Regions from separate parts of the Bacillus sp. MN7755 genome, predicted to be linked through region 1. Evidence: riboswitches for the same ligand, from Rfam matches in the RefSeq annotation. Region 1 holds a riboswitch; each other region holds the start of a gene.
The links. A riboswitch is a leader RNA that binds a small molecule or an ion and turns the genes downstream of it on or off. The one in region 1 is predicted to bind thiamine pyrophosphate.
Positions count from the first base shown of each region.

Region 2: it holds a riboswitch for thiamine pyrophosphate, as region 1 does, so the genes downstream of both, tenA (thiaminase II) here and thiC (phosphomethylpyrimidine synthase ThiC) in region 1, are expected to answer to the same signal.
Region 3: it holds a riboswitch for thiamine pyrophosphate, as region 1 does, so the genes downstream of both, tenA (thiaminase II) here and thiC (phosphomethylpyrimidine synthase ThiC) in region 1, are expected to answer to the same signal.

Region 1 is NZ_BTRL01000001.1:294,412-300,867, reverse strand. It holds gene ACYVEC_RS01600 (LTA synthase family protein) at 1-428, opposite strand, end outside; gene ACYVEC_RS01595 (YkvA family protein) at 975-1,340, shown strand; gene ACYVEC_RS01590 (metal-binding protein) at 1,391-1,882, shown strand; gene ACYVEC_RS01585 (DUF4870 domain-containing protein) at 1,952-2,269, opposite strand; gene lldP (L-lactate permease) at 2,567-4,228, shown strand; TPP riboswitch at 4,300-4,415, shown strand; gene thiC (phosphomethylpyrimidine synthase ThiC) at 4,530-6,290, shown strand; gene ACYVEC_RS01570 (arsenic transporter) at 6,392-6,456, opposite strand, start outside.
Region 2 is NZ_BTRL01000013.1:182,565-189,020, forward strand. It holds gene ACYVEC_RS15765 (esterase/lipase family protein) at 106-1,347, shown strand; gene ACYVEC_RS15770 (homoserine dehydrogenase) at 1,435-2,460, shown strand; gene pdxR (MocR-like pyridoxine biosynthesis transcription factor PdxR) at 2,550-3,998, shown strand; gene ddlB (D-alanine--D-alanine ligase) at 4,003-4,917, shown strand; TPP riboswitch at 4,990-5,095, shown strand; gene tenA (thiaminase II) at 5,219-5,908, shown strand; gene ACYVEC_RS15790 (N-acetylmuramoyl-L-alanine amidase C-terminal domain-containing protein) at 6,077-6,196, shown strand; gene ACYVEC_RS15795 (heterocycloanthracin/sonorensin family bacteriocin) at 6,436-6,456, shown strand, end outside.
Region 3 is NZ_BTRL01000019.1:3,735-10,190, reverse strand. It holds gene tenI (thiazole tautomerase TenI) at 1-619, opposite strand, end outside; gene thiO (glycine oxidase ThiO) at 1-6, opposite strand, end outside; gene ACYVEC_RS21830 (ABC transporter substrate-binding protein) at 630-1,631, opposite strand; gene ACYVEC_RS21825 (ABC transporter permease) at 1,628-2,380, opposite strand; gene ACYVEC_RS21820 (ABC transporter ATP-binding protein) at 2,380-3,129, opposite strand; gene tenA (thiaminase II) at 3,098-3,793, opposite strand; TPP riboswitch at 3,876-3,978, opposite strand; TPP riboswitch at 4,039-4,150, opposite strand; gene ACYVEC_RS21810 (SH3 domain-containing protein) at 4,420-5,580, shown strand; gene ACYVEC_RS21805 (hypothetical protein) at 5,586-5,924, shown strand; gene ACYVEC_RS21800 (DUF3965 domain-containing protein) at 6,153-6,456, opposite strand, start outside.

The sequences.
Region 1 (6,456 bases):
TTCATCTTCTTCAATAAAATGAAGAATACGATAATATCAGCAAATGCAAGGATAATTTTGTAGTTAAACAATTCTTTTACACTAGAACCTAAACTTCCGAAGTTAGATGTTTGTCCTAGTACTGGTAAAGTAACGAAGTCATTATAGAATCCGTAGAACATTACGTTACCAACAAGAACGATTGTTAAAACAAAATTAATTCCAAGTGCTATATAGTTACGTTTTTTCCCTTTTGCAAATAATGCAAGACCAACAAGCAGTAATGATGCTGCTAATGGGCTAAGGAATAAAATGAATTCTTGCATGAAAGATTCAAGTTTTAAATCAAAGCTTGTGCGTGTAATAAGGTATGTCTTCAACCATAAGGCTAAAGCTACGAATACAGTGAAACGCACATTTTGAAATTGTGATTTCAAGGTTTCTTTCATTCATTTCCACCCTTTCTCTATCAGGCTTGGTCGATTTTGGAGCGAAAAATGCTAAAATAAAAAATACATAGTTTTCTTGGCCATAATTAGAGGTTCTATATTCACCCATATACGACTATAACTATGCATACCCTTTTGGTTTCTTGTGTTGCTCATAAGCATAACGTCATTTCTGTATTATACAACAAAATTCATTTCTGAGAAACACTATAACATTTTACATTTTTTGTATGAGATTTGTCACTACCAGAGAAAACTTTAACATTCGTTTATATGTCCGTCAACTAGAAAATATAACAAAGGTAGAGCAGAATGTTAAGTGAAAGTGAAAATTTTCTTTGTTGAGAAATAAGAAATGACAATGGGTAAGTGGTTATCTAGAAACCTATTATATGAAGGGAAGTATGCAAAAATTAACGAACACTTGTTCTTTTTTGGTTTGTTTGTTACAATGAAAGTTCATTGATAGATTATGTGTAATTTTGATGAACTTTTACTGATAACATATTGTAGCTTATTTCTTTTAAAAAATAGGGAGGCTTTTACATGGAACAAAAATTTTCAGTTGAAGCGTTTTGGAAGAAAGTAAAACATGTTGCAAAGCAAGCAGGGCAGTCGGTCATTTATGCAAGTTTATTATTGTTTTACGTTTTGCAGAAACCGGATGTTCCAAAACGAGTGAAAATTATTGTAATTGGAGCGCTTGCTTATTTTATTGCACCGATTGATGCGATTCCAGATTTTGTTGCTGGAATTGGTTATACGGATGATTTAGGGGCGTTAATGGCTGCACTATTACAGGCGTCGTTATACGTCAATGAAGATGTGAAAGATAAGGCACGAGTGAAGTTGGCAGAATGGTTTGGTTCGGATATAGACACATCCTTTATCGATCAGAAATTAGATCAATAGGTGAGAACTGTCATATGGTGACAGGGCGAACGTAAGCGAGGAAGTGCATTATGCCATCAGGAAGAACGCATACGAAAATAAACTTAATATCCCTTCCGGTTGTTTTGTTTCTGCTCTTTTCGTATGGATTAACAAATTTTGATTTTTTATTAACTTTTGCAATTGGCTTTTTAGTAGGGACTTCATTTTTAACGCCGGATTTAGATACGTATAGTAATGCGTATAATAAATGGGGATTCCTGCGTATATTTTGGTATCCGTATAAGAAGGTCATGCCGCATCGCTCCTTCTTTACACATACAATTATACTTGGTGATGTAATTCGTATTGCATACATGTTAATTGTGTTTTCTCCGTTTTTATTCCTATTAAATGTAATCGCACTTGACGGGAATTTAATAGAAATTGCGAAGAAACATGAGGTTGAAATTGTAACGTTCGTAATGGGAATTGTTGTGGCAAGTACGCTTCACATTATAGCGGATAAAGTGAATACGCGCCGCAAGAAGATGATGAGAAAAAAGAAGAAACGCAGAAGATAAAAAAACCATCCCAAAAGGTATTTTGGGATGGTTTTTTCTTATTAATCAAACGTTTGTTTAAAAAAGAAATTAAGCTTTCAGTACTTTAATGCCTTTTACGATGTTCCAAATGAAGTAGTATAAGCTAATGATTCCGCAAATACATAAGACAATCATTGTACCGATTCCAAGTGTTACGTCTGGTTGATCAGATCCAAGACCCATAAATCCTAAAATAGTTACGCCAATGAATGTAGCGATACTTGGAATAATGTGTGTCCATAGAGCACGTTTTGCATGTGGTTTTGTTTCAGCATCGCCTACAATCCACACAATAATAGGGAATAAGATAGGGGCAAATAATACACTAAAGTAAGATAAAGCTGCTAATATTTTGTTTCCGTTCATATATATCACCTCATAAATAATGTCCGTTGTTATACTATTATTATGCAATAGTTTTGGCAAGCTTACTATCGATGAACATTACAAGAACGTGACGATTTTGTAAGATTTTCTGATGAAATAATAAAATTTTCAAAAAAATCTTTTTTAATGGAAATTGTTATGGTACAGTATAAATGAAAGTTATTGAAAACGTTTTCTTAAACGTTTTTTTATTTTTAGGCTTAAAGGTATGATGACCTGATAGTCTACTGATGAGGTTATTCTATTTAAAAGGGGATTCTTTAGGGGGAGAGAACAATGAACACATGGACACAAGTTTATGATCCGTTCGGAAACATTTGGATTTCGGCAGCGGTCGCACTTATTCCGATTATCTTTTTTTTCTTAGCTTTAGCAGTTTTCCGCATGAAGGGGTATGTGGCAGGATTTATTACGGTTGTACTTACAATTTTAGTGGCGTTATTCGCTTATAAGATGCCGTTCACGATGGCGATGGCAGCGACCGGATATGGTTTTTTATACGGATTATGGCCAATTGCTTGGATTATCATTATGTCGGTATTTTTATATAAAATTTCTGTGAAAACAGGTCAATTCGATGTGATTCGTGCATCTGTATTATCCATTACGAATGACCATCGTTTACTCGTTATTTTAATCGGTTTTTCATTCGGAGCATTTTTAGAAGGGGCAGCAGGATTTGGTGCACCAGTAGCGATTACGGCAGCACTTCTTGCAGGCCTTGGGTTAAATCCTTTATATGCAGCGGGTCTTTGTTTAATTGCAAATACGGCACCAGTAGCGTTCGGAGCGATGGGAATTCCGATTACAGTTGCTGGACAAGTAACAGGTATTGATCCACATAAAATCGGACAAATGGCTGGACATCAATTACCGTTTCTATCATTATTTGTTCCGTTCTTTATCGTATTTTTAATGGATGGATTGAAAGGGGTAAGACAGACTTGGCCTGCTTTACTTGTAGCGGGTAGTTCGTTTGCAATTACGCAGTTCATTACAGCGACATTCTTAGGACCAGAACTTCCGGATATTACGTCAGCACTTGTAAGTTTAGTTAGTTTATCGTTGTTCTTAAAAGTATGGCAACCGAAAGAAATCTATCAATCCGGGCAAGCAAATAGTGAAGTAGCTGCAACAACAACGGCGGCATCGATGCCGAAATTAACGTTAGGAAAAGTTGTAAAGGCATGGTCTCCATTTATCGTATTAACGGTTATGGTAGTCATTTGGAGTCAAAGTTTCTTTAAAGCATTATTTGCTCCAAGAGGCGTGTTAGAAAGCCTTGTATTTAAGTTTGAAATTACAGGCTTGCATAATTTGGTAATGAAGGCAGAGCCTATTGTAAATAAAGCGACGCCTTACGAGGCAATCTTGAAGTTCGATGTATTATCAGCAACTGGAACAGCGATTTTAATTGCTTGTCTCATTTCCATGTTTATTTTGAAAATGAGTGTAAAAGATGCAGTAGTAACATTTAAAGAAACGTTAAGCGAATTGAAAATGCCAATTCTATCTATCGGATTCGTATTAGGATTTGCATTTATCGCAAACTATTCTGGTCTATCTTCTACACTAGCATTAGCACTAGCAGGAACTGGCGGACTATTCCCGTTCTTCTCACCATTCCTAGGCTGGATTGGCGTATTCTTAACAGGTTCCGATACGTCAGCGAATGCATTATTCTCAAATCTACAAGCAATTACAGCACAACAAGTTGGTGTATCTGAAGTACTTCTCGTTGCAGCAAATACAACGGGTGGTGTAACAGGAAAAATGATTTCTCCGCAATCAATTGCAATTGCTTGTGCGGCAGTTGGACTTGCTGGAAAAGAATCAGATTTATTCCGCTTCACAGTGAAGCATAGTTTATTCTTTGTAATTATTGTTGGTATTATGACGTATGTACAGGCATATTATTTAACGTGGATGATTCCATAAGTAACAAAAGAAATAAACTTTGCATTTTTCAGATTATCGTGTATGATGGGAAAGTATTGAAAATTAAATCAGTGATAAACTAGGGGTGCCTAACGTATGCGTAGGCTGAGAGAGAAGCGCGTGATCTTCTTAACCCTTTGGACCTGATCTGGCTCGTACCAGCGTAGGGAAGTTAACGGCTTTACATAATGATGTCTTTTATGAGCCAGGTCCTTATTTTTTTATGGACCTGGCTCTTTTTATTTTGGCATACGCTGGCCATATCTCGTCCTTGTCACGAACAGGGGAGGCAACAAAGGTTATGAAACAATCTGTTTCAGCTGAGCAAATTGAATTGAAATCGAGTTTACCAGGGAGTAAGAAAGTATATGTAGATGGACCACGCGCAGGTATGAAAGTGCCGATGCGTGAGATTGAACAAAGCGAAACGAACGGCGTCTCAAATCCGCCAATCCGTGTGTATGATACGAGCGGTCCTTATACGGATCCGGCGTATAAAGTAGAGCTGGAAAAGGGGATTCCAACGCCGCGCCACTCTTGGATTCTAGAGCGCGGGGATGTAGAGGCATATGGAGGGCGCGAGGTGAAACCAGAGGATGACGGTGTGAAAGTGGCTTCGAAACATACACCTATTTTCCCGCAAATGGATCGCCAGCCGCTTAGAGCGAAGCAAGGTGCAAATGTTACGCAAATGCATTATGCGCGTAATGGCATTATTACGTTTGAGATGGAATATGTTGCGATTCGTGAAGGCGTAGAGCCTGAGTTTGTTCGTAAGGAAATTGCAGAAGGTCGTGCCATTTTACCAGCGAATATTAATCATCCGGAAGCAGAACCGATGATTATTGGACGTAATTTCCACGTGAAGGTCAATGCAAATATCGGAAACTCTGCTGTATCTTCTTCTATTGCAGAAGAAGTAGAGAAGATGACGTGGGCAACGCGCTGGGGTGCAGATACGATTATGGATTTATCTACAGGTAAAAATATTCATACGACGCGTGAGTGGATTATTCGTAACGCGCCTGTACCAGTTGGAACTGTACCAATCTATCAAGCGCTGGAAAAAGTAAACGGAATTGCAGAAGATTTAACGTGGGAAGTGTATCGTGATACGTTAATTGAGCAAGCGGAGCAAGGCGTGGATTACTTTACGATTCATGCCGGAGTATTACTTCGTTACATTCCAATTACGGCAAAACGTACGACAGGTATTGTTTCCCGCGGTGGTTCAATTATGGCGCAGTGGTGTTTATTCCACCATAAAGAAAACTTCCTATACACTCATTTTGAAGAGATTTGTGAAATTATGAAGCGGTATGATGTTTCGTTCTCTCTCGGAGATGGATTACGTCCAGGTTCGATTGCAGATGCAAATGACGAGGCACAATTCTCTGAGCTTGAAACACTTGGTGAATTAACGAAAATTGCTTGGAAACATGATGTGCAAGTGATGATTGAAGGGCCTGGACATGTACCGATGCATTTAATTAAAGAGAATATGGAGAAAGAGCTTGATATTTGTCAGGGCGCGCCGTTCTATACACTTGGGCCGTTAACGACAGATATTGCACCAGGTTATGACCATATTACATCGGCAATTGGAGCTGCGATGATTGGTTGGTTTGGAACGGCGATGCTTTGTTATGTAACGCCGAAAGAACATTTAGGCTTACCGAATAAAGATGATGTTCGCACGGGGGTTATTACGTACAAAATCGCTGCGCATGCGGCTGATCTTGCGAAAGGGCACAAAACGGCTCATCAGCGTGATGATGCACTTTCAAAAGCACGCTTCGAGTTCCGTTGGCGCGATCAATTTAATTTATCTTTAGATCCTGAGCGCGCGATGGAGTACCATGATGAAACATTGCCAGCAGAAGGCGCGAAAACGGCTCATTTCTGTTCCATGTGTGGACCGAAGTTTTGTAGTATGAGAATCTCACATGATATTCGTGAATACGCGAAAGAAAATGATTTAGAAACGACAGAAGCAATTGAAAAAGGGATGAAAGAGAAAGCGAAAGAATTTAAAGACACTGGTAGTCATTTATACCAATAACACGTTACACCTCTTTACTTGATTGATCACACTGTAGTACCTAACTTAAATATAGAAGAAGCCCCCTTTGCTAAGACGGTAGCAAAAGGGGCTTCTGTCGTTTATAAGGCGAAGAAGAGGTGTACCCAGTAGTATAAGAGGAATAATGTGACGACTGTTGTGAGAG
Region 2 (6,456 bases), on a different contig from region 1:
ATATATACAAGGAATATAAAATAATTTACATTATGTTTAAGTTATTAAAGCAGGCTGTGAATTTTTTTAAAGAAAAATGTAAACGTTTTATTAGGGGGAGAAAGTATGGGGAAGTTATTTTTAAAAATATGTTTTTTTACATTAATGACTGTAGGTTTATTCTCAGCGAAAATTATATACGCTGAAGAGGGTCACCAAAATAATTATCCGATCATATTAGTGAATGGATTTGCTGGATGGGGTAGAGAAGAAATGCTTGGCGTAAAATATTGGGGCGGTGTTCATGATATACAGGAGGATTTAAAAAGAAATGGTTATACTGTACATACCGCAGCTGTTGGACCTGTTTCTAGTAACTGGGACCGTGCATGTGAATTGTATGCCCAAATTAACGGTGGAACAGTAGACTATGGTGCCGCACATGCCGAGAAACATGGACATAATCGTTTTGGCAGAACATATAGTGGCTTTGCACCGAATTGGAGTGAAACAAATAAAGTTCATTTAGTTGGGCATAGCATGGGTGGACAAACGACTAGAGCATTAGTACAGCTATTAAAAGAAGGTAGTTTTGAAGAAAAGAATTATGTGAAAAATCACCCGAACATCAAAATATCACCACTATTTGAAGGTGAGAAATCATATGTTCATAGTGTTACAACATTAGCAACCCCTCACAATGGTACAACACTTGCGGATGGTAGTCTTCTGCTACCGTTCGTTAAAGATTTACTCATTACAGCTGCAAGTTTTGGAGGAAACAATAATTTATCGTTATATGATTTCAAATTGGATCAATGGGGTATAAAGAAGAATGCTGGAGAGTCTTTTTTCCAATATACTGATCGCATTATAAATAGTTCACTTTGGAAAAATACAAAAGATATAAGTCAATGGGATTTAAGTACAGATGGTGCAAAGGAGTTAAATAATTGGGTAAAGACGCAACCGGATGTGTATTACTTATCCTATAGTGGACATGCATCACAAGCAGCACCTATAACAGGTTTACATTTACCTCATATAACGATGAATAAAGTGTTAATGGGGAATGCATTTTTCTTAGGTTCTTATGCGAGATATGAAGAAAACCGTCCATTAATTGATACTTCTTGGTGGCAAAATGATGGTGTAGTAAATACAAATTCTATGATTGCACCTTCTTCTAATACAGCTGTAAATAATAATGAGTCTTTACAGGTTGGAAAATGGAATCATATCGAAACGAAAGCAAATTGGGACCATCTCGACATGGTAGGATTAAGTATTTCAGACACGTTAGGTTTTTCTAGCATTCCAGAGTTTTATAGAACAATTGCTGAAAAGCTATCACGTTTACCGAAATAGGTAATAATAAAGCGCTCTCGATGGAATTCGAGAGCGCTTTATATTATATTGAAAGAGGGATTTGGTAGAAAAATATGGGGGGATATTATGAAAATTCAAGTTGTATTATCAGGATATGGAACAGTAGGCAGAGAGTTTATAAAATTATTAAATGAAAAATATTCATATATATATGAAACATATGGGATTCAATTAGTTGTAAGTGGCGTATTAGGGAGAAATATTGCAATACATAATGAAGATGGCTTATCTATTCACCATTTATTGATGTATGGTGGCGGTACCGCTGCAATTGAAAAATATTTAGACTATTATCCGAATGAACGTGCAACAAATGGGATAAATGGTACTGTATTAGTAGAATCAACTGTTACAAACCTTAAAGATGGAAATCCAGGAAAACAATATATAAAACAAGCGATTGAGAAACATATGGATGTAGTTGCAATTTCAAAAGGCGCACTCGTTACAAACTGGAGAGAAATAAATGAAGCAGCAAAGCAGGCAAATGTACGAATTCGATATAGCGGTGCAACTGCTGCGGCATTACCGACACTCGATATTGGTCAATTTAGTTTAGCTGGTTGCCATATTGAAAAAATAGAAGGAATATTAAACGGGACAACAAATTATATTCTTTCGAAAATGAATGAGGAAGATGTTACGTTTGAAGAAGCACTGAAAGAAGCCCAAAGTAAGGGAATTGCTGAAACAAACCCAATATTAGATGTAAGTGGTTCTGATAGTGCGTGTAAATTGTTACTTTTAACAAACAGTTTAATGGGAACAGAGAAGACGCTTACAGATATACATATAAAAGGAATTGAACATGTTACAAAACAACAAATTCGAAATGCGAAGGAACAAAATAAATATATTAAATTAATAGCTTCAGCAAATAAGGATAAGGATGGTAACGTGGTTCTTCATGTAGAACCGTCCGAAATAGACAGAGATCATCCACTAGCAAAAGTAAATGGTACAGAAAAAGGGATTACGTTCTTTACAGATACGATGGGCCAAGTTACTACAATTGGTGGTGCATCAAATCCACGTGGAGCCGCAGCAGCAGCGTTAAAAGATGTAATTAACTTGTACCGAAAAGATTTATAAGAGCGTACCGCCCTTTATAAAAAATACATATGTAGTGGACCTTTTGAGAATGAAATAAATGTGTAAAAATAATTGCAGGGGGGAAGAAATTGTTTAAAGATTTTAAAGTTGTGAAAGATCGTCCCGTTTATATTCAATTGAAAGATTATTTAAAAAAGATGATTATGAAAGGGCATTTGCTCGGAGATCAAAAAATACCTTCAACAAGGGAACTAAGTGAATTATTAAGTGTGAGCAGAAATACTGTACTCGCTGCTTATGCAGATTTGGAGCAAGAAGGGCTCATTTATGCAGTTAAAGGAAAAGGGAATTTTGTTGCGAAGGTTGATATAAGCAACACTTCGTCTGTTGAAATAGATTGGAAAAATAAACTTAATACAGTTACCCTATTAGCGGATGAATTAGATTTAATGAAACATGGTGTTCGCTGGGAAAAAGGAATGATTGTTTTTAACAGCATCGCTCCGGATGAAAAGCTATTTGATGTGGAAAATTTCAAAAGAGCTTTTCTTACTCGTATGTCCATTGAAGGTGATGTCGTATTAAACTACGGATACGCAAAAGGTTATAGACCGTTAATGAATTATCTACTTCATTATATGGAAATGAAAGGTGTAGATATTTCGAACAAAGATATTTTAATTACAAATGGATTTACCGAAGGATTAGACATAGTACTATCCTCATTATCGAAAAAATCAGGTCGAGTTATTTGTGAGAATCCAACTCACCATGCTGCGTTGAAGCTGTTCCGCTTACATGGCCTTGAAGTTCATGGTATTGATATGAATGAGGATGGCCTTGATACGAATCAAGTTGAAAAAAGCTTGCGTGAAAAAGAGTTTGATTTTGCATATTTAATTCCTTCCTATCATAATCCAACCGGTATTGTTACAAGTTCAGAGAAAAGAACGGAACTGATGAGATTATTTTCAAAATATAAGGTTCCTATTATAGAAGATGGATTTAATGAGGAACTACGTTATTCAGGTTCACATTTAGCACCATTATTAACTTTTGCTGGCGCTGGTAATAATGTGATTTATATTAGTAGCTTTTCGAAGGTACTTTTCCCTGGTTTACGTGTAGGATGGATCATTGCAGATAAAGAGCTGATCCATCATTTAGAAAGTGTAAAAAGAGCAAGAACAATTCATACATCTACTTTAGATCAAGCTGTTCTGTTTCAATATTTACATGAAGGATATTTTGAAAAATATTTAAAAAAGGCAAGATCTGTTTATAAGAAAAAATATGAGTTAGCTGTTGGGGCGTGTAACGAGTACATTCCGTTTCAAAGGATGACCGGTGATGGTGGACTTCATTTATTTATAGAGTTAGATGAAAAAATTCATGCCCGAACTCTTTTGCAAAAGTGTTATGAGCAAGGAGTTACATTTTCTCCTGGAGATGTTTTTTACTCTGATGGAGGAGGAGCGAATACTTTTCGATTAGGATTTTCACGTCTGAAAGAAGAAGAAATAGTTCGGGGAATTAAAATAATCGGTGATACAATAAAAAATGAAATTTGGAGTTGAGGAAATGAGAATTGGCGTTATTATGGGAGGAGTATCCTCTGAAAAACAAGTATCAATTATGACTGGAAATGAAATGATTGCACATTTAGATAAAAGTAAGTATGACATAGTTCCAATTACGTTAAACGAAAAAATGGATTTAATCGAAAAAGCGAAAGACATTGATTTTGCGCTGCTCGCATTACACGGAAAATACGGAGAAGACGGGACTGTTCAAGGAACGCTTGAAAGTTTAGGTATTCCTTATAGCGGGAGCAATATGTTATCTAGCGGTATATGTATGGACAAAAATATTTCGAAAAAGATTTTACGTTATGAAGGAATAGAAACACCAGATTGGATTGAACTTACAAAAATGGAGGATCTAAATCTTGATGAGTTAGATAAGTTAGGATTTCCGTTAGTCGTAAAACCAAACTCTGGTGGGTCAAGTGTTGGAGTAAAGATTGTCTATAATAAAGACGAATTAATTTCAATGCTGGAAACTGTGTTTGAATGGGATTCTGAAGTAGTAATAGAGAAGTATATAAAAGGTGACGAGATTACATGTTCCATTTTTGATGGAAAACAGTTACCCATCATTTCAATTCGACACGCGGCGGAGTTCTTTGATTACAATGCGAAATATGATGATGCTGGTACTATTGAAGAAGTTATTGAACTTCCAGTTGAATTGAAAGAACGTGTAAACAAAGCGTCACTGGCTTGCTATAAAGCATTAAAATGTAGTGTTTATGCAAGGGTTGATATGATGGTGAAAGACGGTATTCCATATGTAATGGAAGTTAACACATTACCAGGGATGACACAAGCAAGTCTACTACCAAAAAGTGCAGATGCAGCGGGAATTAATTATAGCAAACTATTAGATATGATTATTGAAACTTCATTAAGAGTAAGGGAAGAAGAAGGGTTTTAAGTAGCAGTATCATGAATACTTTTGACAGTAACATGAAGTATGTTATGATGAATACAATACGAAAATTAAATATTTATCCACTAGGGGGGCCTATTATAGGCTGAGATCAAATGGGGATTTGAGACTCTTAGTACCTGATCTGGTTAATGCCAGCGTAGGGAAGTGGGAAAGACATTGTTATTTCATGAATAAATACTGTCAATTTCACTTTCTTTACGCCTGTAAAGAAAGTTTTTTTATTTTAAAGCGTTAATAACTGTGGATAAATACTTATATTAAATTAATTATTGGAGGAATTCACATGACTTTTTCACAATCGTTACGTAAAGAAGTAGATTCAATTTGGGAAGCTAGTTTTCAGCATCCTTTTGTAAAAAAACTTGGTGAAGGAACATTAGATTTAGCTAGTTTTCGCTATTACGTGCTTCAAGATTCATATTATTTAAGTCACTTTGCTAGAGTACAAACTTTAGGAGCTGCAAAAGCACTGGAATTAGAAACGACAGCTCGTATGGCACACCATGCCCAAAATACATATGAGGCGGAATTATCATTACATGAGAATTTTGCGAAGAAACTAGGGATAACACAAGAAGAAAAAGATAATTTTATCCCTGCTCCAACTGCATACGCATATACTTCACATATGTATCGTGCTGCGTATGAAGGACATTTAGGCGATATCATTGCAGCAATTTTACCTTGCTATTGGCTGTATTATGAAATTGGTGAGCGTTTAAAAGAGTGTCAGCCAGAAGAGCCGATTTATAACGAATGGATTTCTGCTTATGGATCTGATTGGTTCCGAACATTAGTTGAAGAGCAAATTACACGATTAGATGCAATAGCTGAAAAAGTAACAGAGGCAGACCGAAATCGAATGAAACAACATTTTATTATTAGTAGCCAATATGAATATTCATTTTGGGAAATGGCTTATACTTTAGAAAAGTGGCCAGTGAATACAGAAGTAAAAGATGTAATTGGATAAAGAATAGAAGTAATGTTATAGATAGGTATGGATAATACCTATCTATAACATTTTTTCTTGTCAGATTTGTGTAAAGTCGATAGTGCTGCGGATATGGCGAAATGGCATATCGATAAGTTAGTTAATTTAATTTTCTACGCATTAACTGGATAAACTTCTGCCACATGTATTAAACAATCAAATGGATTAACATATTTCGTTACTGTTCCAACTTCAGATGCACAACGTAATGGAATGAATTTCTACCTTGAACGTACAGGATACGGCATTATGGTTATTGAGAAATAAATTGAGCTTAGTAAGCATGAAGATATGACGCTAGAATTCAAATTTTATAATTTCTATTTATAAAAATGAGCCCATAGTAAAAATAGGTATATGAACAAGGTGCATCATCTAGTGATAAGTCATACTTTGTTGGTGTATGTATTTAACTTAGTTTATAGCGCTATTTCTACTTAGATGTAACGAACAAAAATATAGGAAAGCATCGATGGGGTTGTATTTTATAAACGGAGGTCATGAAAATGAATCAGTTTCAACAAGAA
Region 3 (6,456 bases), on a different contig from region 1:
ACACATGTTTTTCCGCCCACTTTCTTATTGATTCCTTATAAGATTTCGCTTTGCTATACGGGTTACTACTACTTATAATTCCAGACATAACAGCAATACCACTGACACCATTAGTAAGAACATCCCCTGTGTTTTCCGTGGTGATTCCTCCAATTGCTGTAATCGGTATGGATAAACACTTTGCAATGTCTGAAACTTCTTCAAGCCCTCTCGCTGGCACACCTTTTTTACAATCTGTCGGAAATACATGACCATAGACGAGTGAATCCGCTCCATTCTTAAATGCATCGATCGCCTCTTCTAAAGAATGCACAGAATAACCGACATGCAAATAAGAAAACTTTTCTTTCACTGACCTTACATCTGCGCTTCGATATCCTAGCTGCACACGCGGAATATTTAATAAAATAGCAATATCAATTCGATCATTTATTACTATCTTCGATGCAGGAAAGCCTTTCTTCAAAAGACTTTCCACACCTTCATACAATTCCTTCGTACTTTTCTCACGCTCACGAACATGTAAATAATCAATCTCACTCTCAATTTGCATTGCTACATTCACTAGCTCTTCGAATGACATGTGACCATTTGAGATTACATGAAGCTCATTTTTCATATTCATTCGCCTACTTTAAAATGTTTTCGAATAATTCCTCAGCTGGAACGATTTCTTTCGTCATCCCTTTATCTTTCAGCCATTTATTTTGTTTCTCCCATGACTCTTTTGAATCCGATAGGAATGGCTCATCTTTCGTTTCCATCTTCTCTAATAAAATTTTCATACTTTCTTTTTCAACTTCTGGTACAAGCGGGAAGTTTTCTTTTTCTTGATGATTTAATAAAATATTTAATGCTTCATCTGGATTTTTCTTCATGAAGTCATAACCTTTTTTCGTACCACGTAAGAAAGCTTGCAACGCTTCCTTATCTTTTTTCAACGTTTTATCACCTGTTACAAATACAAGCTCATGATAGTTTGGCACACCATAATCAGCTGGATTAAAGTACGCTGGTTCATGGCCTTCATGTCGCATAACAGGTACTTCATGGTTAATGTATGCTCCTGTTACTGCATCTACTTTTTTCGTAATTAACGCTGGTACTAAATCAAAGCCAACATCGACTACTTTCACTGTATCTGGATTACCACCAGCTTCTTTTACCATCGTTTTTAAATACATCTCACTTAAAGGTGTCCCCGAATATCCTACTGTTTTTCCTTCTAAATCTTTCGGTGATTGAATGCCTGCTGATTTCAGTGATACAACATGATTTAACGGGGAACGTACGACAGCTCCAATTGATTTCACTGGAATTTGTTCATTTGCTCTTGCCATAACAACATCTGGTTGATAATACAAGCCAACCGTTACTTTTCCTGCCGCTGCTAAAGTTAATGGGTCAGTCGGATTGGAAGGGAATTTAATATTCACCTTTACTCCTTCTTCTTTAAAGTAGCCTTTTTCAATTGCCGCATAAATAAAGCTATGTACCGCATTTGGGTACCAATCAAGCATGACCGTTATTTCTTTTTCTTTCTTACCCTTATCTGATGCTGAATTACTAGAACATCCAGCAATCATTGCAACTAATAATGTAAACACAAAGATGCGTTTTAAAAATTTCATGAATGCTTCCTCCAACTAATAAATTTCTTTTCTAAAATCGAAATAAGGATGACAAAGGAAATAGCTAATAATGATAACAATACAATGGGTGCAAATACACCCGCTCCGTCTAATTGCGTCATCATCCTTTTACTGAAATATCCTAACCCGGCTTGTGCACCGAGCCATTCACCAATTGCTGCCCCAATCACACTAAGCGGAACTGCAATTTTTAAAGCTGAGAAAAAATAAGGAAGAGCAGATGGTAACTTTAATTTAAGAAAAACATCTTTTTTCGTTGCTCCATACGTAACTAAGAGCTCCTCCCATTCTATTTTTGTACTACGTAGTCCATCATACGTATTGACCGCAATTGGAAAAAACGTAATTAAAACCGTAACAACAACCTTACTCCAAATCGTATATCCAAACCATAAAACGAAGAGTGGAGCAAGCGCTGTAATCGGAATCGTTTGTGAGGCAACTAATAATGGATAAAATGCTCTCTCCATCCAATTACTCGCATTCATTAACATCGCTAGCCCTACCCCAAGTACGATAGAAATAGCCACCCCTATTAAAACGACATTTAATGTTGCCGGCAAATGAACCGTAAATAATATATCTTTTAGTTTCCATATCTTCATTACAATTGCAGACGGTGACGGTAAAATGTACATCTCATCTACAACTCTTGCGCCTATTTCCCACATGACAAGTAAAATACTAGAAAGTGTAAGGGCAGGTAATAGTTCCTTCAACCGGTTCATCATACGAGTACCTGCCTTTGTAACATACTAAGAAGCTCATCTTTAAGCGCTAACACTTCATGCTTATATAAATCTTTTCTTGTCCGATTACAATCAAGCGGTACAATCTTCTCGGTTAAAGTAGTTATCGGTTGATTTTCTACAACGAAAATTCGATTAGAAAGAAATAATGCTTCTTCCACATCATGAGTGATAAATAAAATTGTTTTTTCCCACTCTTTCCATTGTTCAAACAGCCATTCTTGCAAAGATGCCTTCGTTAAAGCATCCAACGCGCTAAACGGTTCATCTAACAGCAATATCTCCCCGCCTGTTAATAAAGTTCGAATAAAAGATACGCGTTGTCTCATACCGCCAGATAAATCTTTCGGATATTTTGTCTCATACCCTTGTAAGCCAAATTTATGTAACAGTTCCTTTGCCTTTATTTGTGCTTCTTTCTTCTGTACACCTTGGCACTCTAGCGGCAGGGCAGCATTCTCAATAATCGTTCTCCATGGCAGGAGCATATCTTTTTGGGGCATATATCCTACAGGATGGCTCTTTGTTTCTGTCAGCTCTATCTGTCCCGTACTTGCTTCTTCTAAACCTGTAATAAGGCGAAATAAAGTACTTTTCCCGCATCCACTCGGTCCGATAATACTTACAAACTCTTTATCTCGTATAGAAGCATTTAATTCATTGATGATTGGTTTCTCATCATAATGAAAAGAAACATTATGAAACTGTAGTATGTTCTTGCTCCTCAAATCCCCACATCTCCTTACGATAGGACATATCCCAGAATAAATATTCAAATCGACTGGAATATAGGAAAATCTCCTCTAATCGATCTAGCTCTTTGTCAGACTTTCCAACTGCCATTTCATTTAATAAATCTATTAACCAAATACAAAGGTTACCGTATTCTTCCGAACTATATCCTTGAATCCACTCACCAAAGAACTCATGATCTCTTGCTCCAGGAATATCGTTTAAACGCTTTCCAATTTCCCAGTAGCTCCACATACATGGAAGAAGTGCTGCTATTAATTCCGCAAGTGTGCCATTTTGAGATACAGACATCATGTAATTTGTATAGGCTAAATTTTTAGCAGATGGTTTGGCAGATTCTATCTCTTCTATAGAAATATCAAGTCTTTTTGCATATTGTTTATGGATCGTCATTTCTCCATTTAATATGCCATCAATTTGTTCAGCAAATTTCCCCATTACTTGTGGATTCGTTGCTTTTACAACACCAATCGCATATAGCTTTGCATAATCTAACAAATATAAATAATCTTGAATAATATAATACTGAAACTTATCTTTTTCTAACGTGCCATCTCCCATACCTACTACAAACGGATGATTATGACTCATCTCCCAAACTGGTTGTACAGTTTCTAATAATCTATCGCAAAATTTCATTTCTCTATCCCCTTTCAATTTATATATCTAAATAAAAAACCACTTCTAAATAAGAAGTGGTTACAGCAAATAAAATTATAATTTATTCGTTGCTCCACTTCCCTTCGCTAGTATTACCTAGATCAGGTCTATAAGGGTTAAGGATTATTCCTCTCTCAGCACAACAAGCACCCCTAGTGGTTTCAATATGAAATTTTCAAATAAAAAAGCCCCGTTTCTATACGCAAAGAAACGGGGACTCATTATTAGTGTCCGAATTGCTTCCCTACGCTAGCATAATCTAGATCAGGTAATGAAAAGGATCAAAGGCTTACGGCCTACTCTCAGCTGGCAACACCAGCTCTCCTAGCAAACTATGAAATTATCACTGTCAGTATAACACCGTAATAAGACATCATCAACTGTTTTAATTTTCTCAATTGTCAACAAAATAACAAAACTATATAATACTTATATTCTATCTTAGAAATTATTATCCCAATTAATTGGATAATAAGGAATCATTATCCTCAAAAAATTTATTTTTTTATTGATTTCATATTACATTTATGTGAATACACCCACTATATTATATCTTTATACTATAATAAAATTACAACTATACAACTAGAGGAGGTCTCTATTATATGAATATGAAAGCTACTGCTTTAACAGCAACTACTGTCGCAATTGCCTCTTTACTTCCTTCTATGGGAGAAACAACTGTACAAACAGCCAACGCTGAACAATTATCTAACGTGAAAACTGGATATGTCAAAGTCGATCAAGTAGCCTTACATACACAAGATAACGCAAATAGCTCATCAATTGATACAATTCGCTTTAATACGAAAGTAAACATACTTGAAACAACTAATAGCTGGTATAAAGTATCTGTTAATAATAAAGTAGGTTACGTACAAAAAGATGCTATTCTACTAAAAAACAAACTTCAATCTAATAATCAATACATTGTTAATGCCAATGCATTAAACGTTCGTTCTGAACCTAATTTAGAATCTTCAATTTTAGATGTATTACCAAATGGGAAATTCGTTACCATTCAAGAAGAACAAGGTGAGTGGTATAAAATTTTACATAATGGCAAAACAGGTTACGTACAAAAGGCGTTCGTGTCTAATGGTTCACAGCCTTTAGTAAAAGGCATCACAGTTCAAAATAATACGAAATACACAGTTGCAACACCTAAACTTAATGTACGTAGCAATGCTAGTACAAGTAGTGCACTACTTGGTTCATTACAAAATGGTACACAAATACAAGTAGTGGAAACTGTCGGAACTTGGTATAAAATTCGTTTTGGCACAGGATACGGATATGTAGCAAAGCATTATGTGGTGCAAAATCAAACGCAATCACAAACTCAAACAGCTCAACCTACTTCCATTCCAGCAGTTTTCAAATTCCCTACTCAAGGAAGAATTAGCTCAACCTTTGATATGCGCTGGGAACAAATGCATTATGGGATAGATATTGCAGCTCAGGGTAATGTCTCTATCCAAGCTGCGGCTGCAGGTAAAGTTGTGAAATCATATTATTCAGCTAGCTATGGCAATGTTGTGTTCATCGCTCATCAACTAAACGGGAAACTATATACAACAGTCTATGCTCATATGAAAGATCGCACTGTACAAGCTGGTGATCAAGTACAGGCTGGACAATTAGTAGGTCATATGGGAAACACAGGTCATTCATACGGGCAACATCTTCATTTTGAATTACACAATGGAGAATGGAATTTTGAAAAAACAAATGCAGTAAACCCACTGCCATATTTAGTTAGGTAAATTGTATGCCACGCAATATCAATATACCTCTCTTAATTGAATACTTAGCCTTTTTAGGTTTAATCTGTTGTTTAATCATTTACAATACAAATACTGTATTTTTATCTATTATCATTGCTTTTGTCGCTTTAGAAATTATGATGGAATCCTTTCAAGTTAAACTAAAACAAAAAATTGCACATATTTATAATGCCATCTTTCTATTAAGTGCCCTAATAACAAATATTATTAGTAATGGTTTTTATTTATCTACCGTATTTCCTGTGTTCTTTATGGCTGTTTTACTATTCATAGCTAGATACATTCATGTCCCTAATAACAAAAAACACGAACAAGAAGCTTAGAAAGAGGAGACACTGTGTACCAATCTTTCAAAGATAATCCGCTAAAATATATATTGAATTTATATAAAAAAATAAATACTTTTTTTGGTATACAAGAAAGCAATACGGCACAATTTTTCCTTTATGGAATGTTATTTCTCGTCTTAATCACATTCTCCTTGCTTTACTAACAAAAAAAGGATCTCACGTTTATGTGAGATCCTTTTTAATTTATATAGAAAATGCTCTTTACCCACAAGCATATTTTTCATAAATAAAGCTAAGATTATATTTTTTCTCCAAGCTCATCCTTTGTTCATCATCGCACCAATAGAACAGAATGTCATGAATCGTTGCATAACGCTTATTTTTAAGAAATAGTTTAAAGAATGATGGCAGACAATCATGTAATTGTATAAATATATAATTGCGTAATATTTCTTCTTTATATTCAATGCCCTTACAAATATACAGTAATTCTTCACAATAATATGCATGCTGTGGAACTTGAATCATTTCGAAAAATGGCACATATGATAATAACTTTCCGATA